3 regions of the Lysinibacillus sp. FSL K6-4013 genome follow, and region 1 is predicted to be linked to each of the others. Evidence: riboswitches for the same ligand, from Rfam matches in the RefSeq annotation. Region 1 holds a riboswitch; each other region holds the start of a gene.
The links. Region 1 has a riboswitch for S-adenosylmethionine ahead of MHB39_RS21555 (cyclase family protein). Riboswitches for the same ligand answer to the same signal wherever they lie in the genome.

Region 1 (3,143 bases):
ACTAGCCAGTTTTCGAATATATTTTTGCAGCGATGGCATCCTTATATTGTGAATGTATTACAGCAGGATGTTTCGAAGTCAATAGCTATTAAAGCCGTACTGGATCATTTTAACATCGACCCTGAGAATGCGATTGCTTTTGGGGATGGGGATAATGATATTGACATGTTGGAGTATGTAGGATTAGGAATTGCCATGGGGAATGGTAGCACAGCTCTAAAAAGTGCTGCCAATTTTGTTACAAAGAAATCTACTGATAACGGTATCGATTTTGCTTTACGTCAGCTTCAAGTCATTTAGAGCGCTGAGGCTACACTATATATAGCAGGTAAATTTTAATAAATTTTAGGTGGGATGATTTATGGCACATCACGTGCAGTCTCTAATTGAACATTACGGATACTTTGGAATTATCGTGATTCTAATTGGAGGTATTGTAGGGGTGCCACTTCCTGATGAGGTGTTTCTAACTTATGTAGGCTATAGTGTTTACCGAGAAAGTCTTGAACATATTCCTGCTTTAGTCAGTGCAATGATTGGTGCGGTTGGAGGCATTACCTTAAGCTACTATATTGGTTATCGTTTTGGCTTACCGTTATTGCAGAAATATGGGCCTAAAATTCATATTACAGAGCAAAAAATTGACTTTACGAAAAAGATGTTTACAAAAATAGGACCTACCCTATTATTAATTGGCTATTTTATCCCCGGGGTACGTCATTTGACAGCGTATATTGCGGCTATTAATAATTATCCTTATAGAAAGTTTGCGCTTTTTGCCTATACAGGGGCATTTATCTGGACGTTCACATTTATATCATTAGGAAAGATGCTTGGAGAGAAATGGCGATTTGTTGGATACTATCTGACTCATTATAGTATCTATCTTATCCTTTTATTTATTGTAGGGATGCTCATTGCTTACTTTCTATTCAAAAAAAGAAATGGACAAACATAAAAGTCGGTATACGCTATACCGACTTTTATGTTATGGCAAAATAGCAAATGAGCGCACAGGGAAGCCAGATGCTTTTTCTGGCTTAGGTACGATATTGAAGATGATAGCGCCTTTCGCAGGTAGCTTGTCCAAATTCGTCATTAGCTCAATTTGATAGGTGTCTTGTTCAAGTACGAAATATTCACCATCTAGCTTGCCATTTTTACGAAAATCGGCGGCAGAGTCCGTATCGAATGTTTCATGACCAATTGCGCTTACCTTGCGTTCTTTTAGTAAAAACTGTAAAGCTTCTAAACCCCAGCCAGGGATATGGTTATGTCCATCTGCATCCTTATTACTGAAAGCTTCTTTATCTGGCCAGCGCTTACTCCAATCTGTACGTAATGCTACAAATGTTCCTGCTTCTATTTCTCCATGCTTGTCCTCAAAATCAAGAATATCTTCAACACTTAATGCAAAGTCATGGTTGCTTGCAGCCTCTTGTGATTTATCAATGACAACAAGGGGGAGAACAAGCTCTTTTAGTTCTAATTCTTCTAAGTAGCGAGTATCTCGCACAAAATGAATGGGTGGGTCGATATGTGTGCCATATTGACCGGGGAACGTAAATTGTTGGGCGAAGAAGCCATCCTTATGAGAGAATAACGTTTCAAATTTAGCGTCCTCAAACATAAAAAAATGTGGTGAATTAGGGCCGAATGTATGTGTTAAGTCAACCCACTGTTTCGATTTTAATAATTGCAATGCTTGTAAAAGTTCATTAGACATCTATTTCCCTGCTTTCTGTTAAAAATAGTGGTACATAAAAAGGAGTCCCCTTATAGAAGAGGACTCCTGCTGAAACAACGGTAGTTCTTCTCATCTTCAAGGCTGATCATTTTGCCAATTGGAATTAGCACCATACTGTTTAGCTGGTTGCTGAGACTTCATCGGGCCAATCCCTCCGTCTCTCTTGATAAGAAAAGTAATATAAGAATTTTCAGAAATAACAATACAAACACTTTAGCATAGTTTTTTATAGTTTACAAGTTCACTAGGAATTTTCACCAATTCAAATTCAAGGTGACTCCACAACAATCATTATCAATAAGACGTATTCTAAAACTGTCTGGTGTATAGTTCGTTTCAAATTTCATCGTAATGCCTGTTGATGTGATTAATTTTTCAACCTCTGTTTTATTTGAAAGTTGAGCAGCATTCATTAAATCATGTGCGAATTGTTGGGAGCTATCTATTTTATCCGTAAGTAATTGAGCTTGCTGCATCATCGCCTTTATCCGTGTTGCTGAAGCTTTTAATTTGTGTGTATCGACAGGTGGAAAAGGATTATTGGTCGGCATTGCTAGATGTTGAGAAAAGGGTCTAACGGCAAAATGATTTGCAATTGGCGATGTTGGATAATGATAGGGATGAACAAAATACGGATAAGGATTGTAATACAAGATCATTCCTCCTATCCTATAGCCTGATATCTTATCTTATGTAGCCAAACGACTTTCGGTGTTATTTACAATACAATGTTTGTCCTAAACATTTAAAAAGGAAGCTAAAGTGAGCTTCCTTTTTAGCCAAGTACATCCAAGACATCATCAATTTTTTTACTATGTGATAAAATGCCATAATTCATCCATGTTAAAAAGTCTACTTCATAGACACAGTTGGTTTTAACAGCTTCTAGGTTTTTCCAAGTAGGTGTTTTTAAAATAGCACGTTCTTCATTCTCATGAATGGAATGTTGTTTATCAAATGTAATAAATAAATGATCGGCATCTAATTGCATCAATCGATCAAATGTCAGTTGGGCTTTACGTTGATTGGGCGGAATACTCCATACTAGTGAATGGGGCATTAAACCTAAGTCATGATATAAAATGGGGCCCGTATAGCCACACTCAGGACCAGCGTATAGAGTGATGCCAATGGCTGAAATACGGAGAAATGCCACACTTTGCCCATAAACGGATTTACTAAGAATTCCTTTTGCTTGTTGTACTTTATCTTCATATTGTAGGATTACGTCTTGTATCAAGGAGGTTTTTCCTGTTAGATCTGCAATTTTAAATAACGTAGATTGCCAATTCTCTCCAGGGTGTGAGAGATGGCAGACGGGGGCTACCTCATTTAAATGCGGAAAGGATTCCCAACGCTCTACACCAGAATCTAGCATAATTAAAGTTGGCTTATA
Region 2 (3,143 bases), 680 kb from region 1:
CGTTAATGAATCACCATATGAAAAAGCATGGATGATCGTTGTTGAGCCTGCTGATGCATCAGAAGTCGAAAAACTAATGACAGCAGAGCAATACGAAGAAATGATCGCTGAATAAGACAAGCCATAATCGAAAAACGTCGGCAACTACCGGCGTTTTTTGTTATATAATGACTTATAAGTAGGGATCTCTAAATGGAGGTGGCGTAATGTTCGAGGGAAAATGCTTGATAGTAGAAGGGCGCTCAGATAAGCTACAAATTGAGCCTATTTTGAATGAGAATGTTACAATACTATGTACGAATGGTACAATTGGTGTGCATCAATTAGAAGAACTACTGGATCCCTATGAGGGCTGTGAGCTATTTACTTTTTTTGATGCAGATACTTCAGGCGATAAGCTACGTGCATTAATGGACAGACATTATCCAGAAGCTGAACATCTGCGCACAATGCCAACGTACAAGGAAGTAGAAACAACACCAAGAAAAGTGTTAGCGATGATTTTACTGCGTGCACATTTTTCAATCCATAATGAATATATTTTGTAAGGTTGCGTGAGTAAATGGAAGAATGGTCAACAGAGCAGTGGGAAGCGGCTAAACAGTCGGGAGAGAAAACTGCATTTTATTTATATACACCGATGTGTGGAACGTGTGCAGTGGCATCTAAAATGATGTCCATTATTGAACAATTACTGCCACAGCTACAAATAGGTAAAGCAAATATCAACTTTTTGGAACACATTGCCTATGAGCATCAGATTGAAAGTGTTCCATGTCTACTCATCAGTGATGGCGGAAAAGTGACAGAAAAGATTTATGCCTTTCAATCCGTACCATTTTTATATGAATTGTTAAAAAAATCAATTGACTGAACTTTACTAGCGTGGTAAAGTATCAAATATATTACTAAAACATTAAATATATCGAACTCTTATGAAGAGTGGCGGAGGGAAGTGCCCTATGAAGCCCGGCAACCATCACAATGTGAAAAGGTGCCAAATCACCCAAAGATTTTTCTTTGAAAGATGAGAGAACGGTTTAACGTATAATACGTGACCCCTTCTACTTGTCTGTGAGTGAAGGGGTTTTCTATATGAGAAAAGGAGTATTCGCTATGATCCAGCTTCAAAATATTACAAAGAAATACAAAACAGCAAATGGCGAATTAACGGCAGTCAAAGACGTCAACCTTACTATTAATAAAGGTGAAATTTTTGGCATTATCGGCTATAGTGGCGCAGGTAAAAGCACCATGATTCGTTTACTAAACGGTTTAGAGAAACCAACAGCAGGAACAGTAACGGTGAACAATCAGGAATTTTCATCGATAAAAGGACAAAAGCTTAGAGCAGCTAGACAAAAGGTAAGTATGATTTTCCAGCATTTCAATTTACTTTGGTCGAGAACAGTTGCCGAAAATATAGCTTTCCCTTTAGAAATCGCAGGCTTTCCAAAGGCTCAACGTGAAGCACGTGTGAAGGAATTAATAGCCCTTGTAGGCTTAGAAGGGCGCGATAAGGCATATCCATCTCAGCTTTCTGGTGGACAAAAGCAGCGTGTAGGGATTGCACGTGCATTGGCGAATAATCCAGAGGTTTTACTATGTGATGAGGCGACATCAGCACTTGATCCTGAAACAACGGATGCCATTCTTGATTTACTCGTTGATATAAATGAACGCTTAGGCTTAACAATCGTCCTGATTACCCACGAAATGCATGTCATCCGCAAAATTTGTCATCGTGTAGCGGTGATGGAGGCAGGCGAAATTGTGGAACGTGGTGAGGTATTACAAGTCTTCCAAGCACCACAAGCAGCCATTACCAAAAAGTTTGTATCTCAAATTACAGACACTAAGGAAACACAGGATACGGTAGCACAAATTAAAACAAACTATCCAACTGGACAACTTGTCAAATTAATTTTTGTTGGTGAAAAAACAGAACAGCCTGTCATCTCACATCTTGTGAAACAATTTGATGTAGAAGTAAGTATTGTTCATGGAAACATTTCCCAAACAAAAAATGGTGCCTACGGTACATTAATTGTGCAAATTGATGGCTCAAAGACAAACGTGGCAGAAGCCCTTCGTTATTTAAATACAGTCGAAGTACAAACGGAGGTGATTGCAAATGCTAACTAATCTCTTTCCGAATGTAGACTGGGAAAATATGTGGCAAGCTACGTATGAAACTTTATACATGACAGCTATATCAACGGTTGTGACATTTATTCTTGGGTTAGTCATTGGTATCGTTCTATTTTTAACAAGTCCCAATCAGTTATGGGCAAATAAAATCGTTAACTTTTTAACAGGATCACTCGTTAATATTTTCCGTTCCATTCCATTTATTGTATTAATCATTTTATTAATTCCATTTACGAAGTTTTTACTAGGTACAATTCGAGGTGCCAATGCGGCGTTACCTGCTTTAATTATCGGTGCAGCACCGTTTTATGCTCGTATGGTATTAATTGCGTTACGTGAAATTGATAAAGGTGTTATTGAAGCAGCCCGTTCAATGGGAGCAAAAACTTCTACAATTATTTGGAAAGTATTGGTCCCTGAATCATTACCAGCTTTGATTTCTGGTATCACGGTAACGGCTGTTGCTCTTGTAGGTTATACTGCGATGGCAGGAATTATCGGTGCAGGTGGTCTTGGTAACTTAGCCTTCTTAGACGGCTTCCAGCGAAATCGCCAAGATGTGACATTAATGGCAACTATTTTGATCTTAGTAGTCGTATTTATTATTCAATGGATTGGTGATTTAATTACCGAGAAAATTGATAAACGCTAGCACGGAAATGAGGTTATTCCGGTTTTTACCGCTAACATATTTTAAACAAATAAAAGGGAGTGTCATAAATGAAAAAGTTATTAGCAGGATTATTTTTATCAATACTTGTACTAGCATTAGCAGCTTGCGGTACAGATAAAAAAGAAGATGAAAAATCAGCATCTGGCGATCAAACAGATAGCAAAGAAAGCGTAACATTAAAAGTAGGTGCTTCTAACACACCACACGCAGTTATTTTAGAAAAAGCAAAACCGATCTTAGCTAAAGAAGGCGTAGACCTAGAAATTGAAACTTATACAGATTATGTTCTACCAAACCAAGATTTAGAGTCAAAAGATAT
Region 3 (3,143 bases), 2.2 Mb from region 1:
TCCAATAAAAAGCACCTGGGCAAACTAATGTTTCCTTTGTTCGCTTAGGATCCTTTAATGTCACGCCAAATGGTCCCTCTTTGACATGACCGAGTGTCATTGCCTTCGCACTCTCTTCCTTGTAGAAATCTAACCGCATATTCGGTAGCTGTAGTGACATATACTGCTCATATTGCGTAGGCTCTGGTAGCTGTAGCACCTCTTGCCACAGCTGAACGGTTGCCTGCATGTCCCTGACATAGAATTGGACGGATTCCATCGTTATAGCCTGTTTTACATCAATGGCACCACTTGCCTTTAATTGTGCCAAACGCTCTTCATCTTCCTCCGCCCATTCAATCAAAAATGGAAAATCAATTGGAAGATCTGGCTTACCAAAATGCAGTAGCTTCCATTCTACCACTGTGCCATCTGGTCTTGTTCTGCTACATGCATCTGGCCCATATACTTCATAGCCCAATGCTCGCAAGCGCCGACCCTCTTCCTCAATATTTTTTGTACGCAGGGCAATTCGAGAAAATCCCTGGCGCTCTTGATCACGTTTAAACGTATAATGTAGGGAATATGGGTATTGTGCCGCTTGCTCAAATAAATCACGATCATAAATAGCAATTTGTTCAATATAGCTTAAGCCAAAGTAGCTTAACGTATTATAAGTCCCCCACATCGTGTGCTGCCCACCATTCACTGTATGAACATTTCGTTTATTGAAGAAAACCTTTATATTTTCTGGTGATTCCACTTGATGAACCAGATGATCAAAATATAAAGTCATGGCCATTCCCCTTTCTTTCCCCATTACCTTTACCTATATGTTTGATTAGTTTAAAATTTACTCAAGAAAAGGAGTTACTAGTAGGATATGAAAAAAAGTTTCGTTTACCTACAAACTCCGTTCACTAATTTCATAAAGAGGTGATTTGAATGACAGATTTAGTAGCTGCCTTTAAATTGGCATTAGGTAATTATCCTACAGGCGTAACAGTTGTCACGACATGTCATGACACACAACCTATTGGTTTAACCGTCAATTCCTTTGCATCTGTTTCAATCGACCCGCTCCTTATTTTGTGGTCACTCGATAAAAAATCTCAGCTCCATCCTTATTTCACGGCTGCGCCAAATTTTGCGGTCAATATTTTAGCGAGTGATCAAGAGCATTTATGTACACTTTTTGCTAGTAAAATCCCTGATCGCTTTGCACAAGCACAGTGGTCAACTTCCACTTTAGGACTACCGATTCTACATGATACAGCAGCTAATTTACAATGTAAAACATTTCAGCAAATCGATGCGGGCGACCATACCATTTTTATTGGGCAGGTGGTAGACATTACAAATGCTCAAAAAGAGCCTTTGCTTTATCATCGCCGTCATATCGGTCCCATACCAAAAGGCTTTTATAGCTAGCCTATCACACAAAAAAAGGGCCACTTGTAAGCACAGGATATCCTTCATGCTTATAGGTGGCCATTTGACATAAGTTCTACTGAAATCATTGTTATTTTTTCTGCGGAAATCTTTGCTTTTCAAGCCTATTAATTTGCACAATTACACCATCTTGAATCGTAATATGCACTTCACCAAATTCAAGATTTTGAATCGCCTTCGCAATTGCCTCTAGTTTCTTATCATCTACTTTTACTGACTGAGCCATACGAAACACCCCTTCTTTCTTATTCCTTATTGTTCATAAAGAGGCCAACGCATCAAACTGATTGATAGCCCCTCCTATCTCTCAGACACCATCTGTTGGATTTGGCACCTGTTTTTCGGTTGCCGAGGCTTCATTGGGCCAAGTCCCTCCACCTCTCTTGATAAGAGTACTGCGTTTCTTGAAAATAATTCTATAATTCCGCTATAGGAATGTCAATACAAAATATTAGAAAACCTAGTTGAATACTATGTAATGTGTCATTTAGATTAAAAGACTCCTTATACCTAAAGTATTTTATGCCTAGTCAGTGAGAAATAGATGGCAATCCATTAATTTATTACGAGCTCCATTTCCTCATTATGAATTCAAGTGGGCCTCGATGATGTTTAGCCCTCCACCATACAGAAACAAAGACACATCCTAAAAAGTAACAGCAAGCATACAACATAGAAAAAGCAAGTGTTTGGTTCTCCAGCTTTTGGCAAACAATTAGTATTCCAATGCCTATAAAAACATGGCCAACATAATGCGTTAAAGACATTTGTCCAGTTAAGATTAAAGATTGAATGACTTTATTTTTATATGTCTCTACAAGATAGATGGAGCCCACGATAAGGACAATAGCCGAAGCCGAATTAGATAGGACATACATCATATTTGGTGGAATCGGTCCTGTATCAAATAAATACAATGCACTCTCTACATCCAATAAATGAATGGTTGTCATCTTAATGAATACTGTTGAACAAGCCTCAGTCAAGATGACTAGCAATAAACCAGTCACCAATAAGATTTTTCGTAATGTACGATTTGTTAAATCTAATGTGCCGATTAACATGCCGATCAGAAAAAAACAAATCCAGGGGAAAAGTGGGTGATAGCCATTAAACAGCAAATTTCTAATAAATCCTACTGGTGTCCAAAAATCCAGATACTCTAGTAACACATATGTTGGATGCCAGCCAGCAAGGTAATTAAATTGAATTTGAAGCCATTGTGAAAGGATAAGAATGACACCGATAATAAACATCATCCTTTTCTTAGATTGGGCAATCAACCATGCGGCAACAAACATATACACGCCATAATAATGTAATATATCTCCTGTCCAACCGATCGCATATAGTACTATCCCTATCACGAATAACAAAAGCGACCTCTTCCACAAAATAAGTCGATTCTGACGAAGAAGCATTGGGTCCTTACTCTCTCTAGCCTGACGAGTCATTAAGGCTGTTCCTATTCCTGCTAGCATGACAAATACGGCCGACGCACGCCCCTCAAACATATTTTGTAAGGCAATCAACCGTGTTGAACCATTCGTTGTAGAACCTGTTATGACGCCAAAATTGACAATGAACATACCAAGCATAGCGAGAGCTCTTGCAAAATCAAGACCTTCAATGCGCCGATCATCATTTCTATTTGTCATCTTTGCCCCCTTGAATAACGCTATGTACAGCCTCCTTCCAAATAGCTCTATAGT

Region 2: linked by a shared signal. The riboswitch ahead of MHB39_RS18180 (methionine ABC transporter ATP-binding protein) and the one ahead of MHB39_RS21555 (cyclase family protein) in region 1 are both predicted to bind S-adenosylmethionine.
Region 3: linked by a shared signal. The riboswitch ahead of MHB39_RS08425 (YezD family protein) and the one ahead of MHB39_RS21555 (cyclase family protein) in region 1 are both predicted to bind S-adenosylmethionine.

Annotation. Positions count from the first base shown of each region.
Region 1 covers NZ_CP152031.1:4,342,751-4,345,893, reverse strand. The annotation lists gene MHB39_RS21565 (Cof-type HAD-IIB family hydrolase) at 1-300, shown strand, start outside; gene MHB39_RS21560 (DedA family protein) at 362-958, shown strand; gene MHB39_RS21555 (cyclase family protein) at 989-1,726, opposite strand; SAM riboswitch class I at 1,814-1,920, opposite strand; gene MHB39_RS21550 (hypothetical protein) at 2,002-2,406, opposite strand; gene MHB39_RS21545 (AraC family transcriptional regulator) at 2,523-3,143, opposite strand, start outside.
Region 2 covers NZ_CP152031.1:3,658,571-3,661,713, reverse strand. The annotation lists gene gcvH (glycine cleavage system protein GcvH) at 1-115, shown strand, start outside; gene MHB39_RS18190 (hypothetical protein) at 207-548, shown strand; gene MHB39_RS18185 (thioredoxin family protein) at 563-874, shown strand; SAM riboswitch class I at 931-1,034, shown strand; gene MHB39_RS18180 (methionine ABC transporter ATP-binding protein) at 1,117-2,145, shown strand; gene MHB39_RS18175 (methionine ABC transporter permease) at 2,135-2,803, shown strand; gene MHB39_RS18170 (MetQ/NlpA family ABC transporter substrate-binding protein) at 2,872-3,143, shown strand, end outside.
Region 3 covers NZ_CP152031.1:1,755,137-1,758,279, reverse strand. The annotation lists gene MHB39_RS08435 (VOC family protein) at 1-775, opposite strand, end outside; gene MHB39_RS08430 (flavin reductase family protein) at 925-1,410, shown strand; gene MHB39_RS08425 (YezD family protein) at 1,502-1,657, opposite strand; SAM riboswitch class I at 1,729-1,824, opposite strand; gene MHB39_RS08420 (heparan-alpha-glucosaminide N-acetyltransferase domain-containing protein) at 1,995-3,089, opposite strand; gene MHB39_RS08415 (TetR/AcrR family transcriptional regulator) at 3,079-3,143, opposite strand, start outside.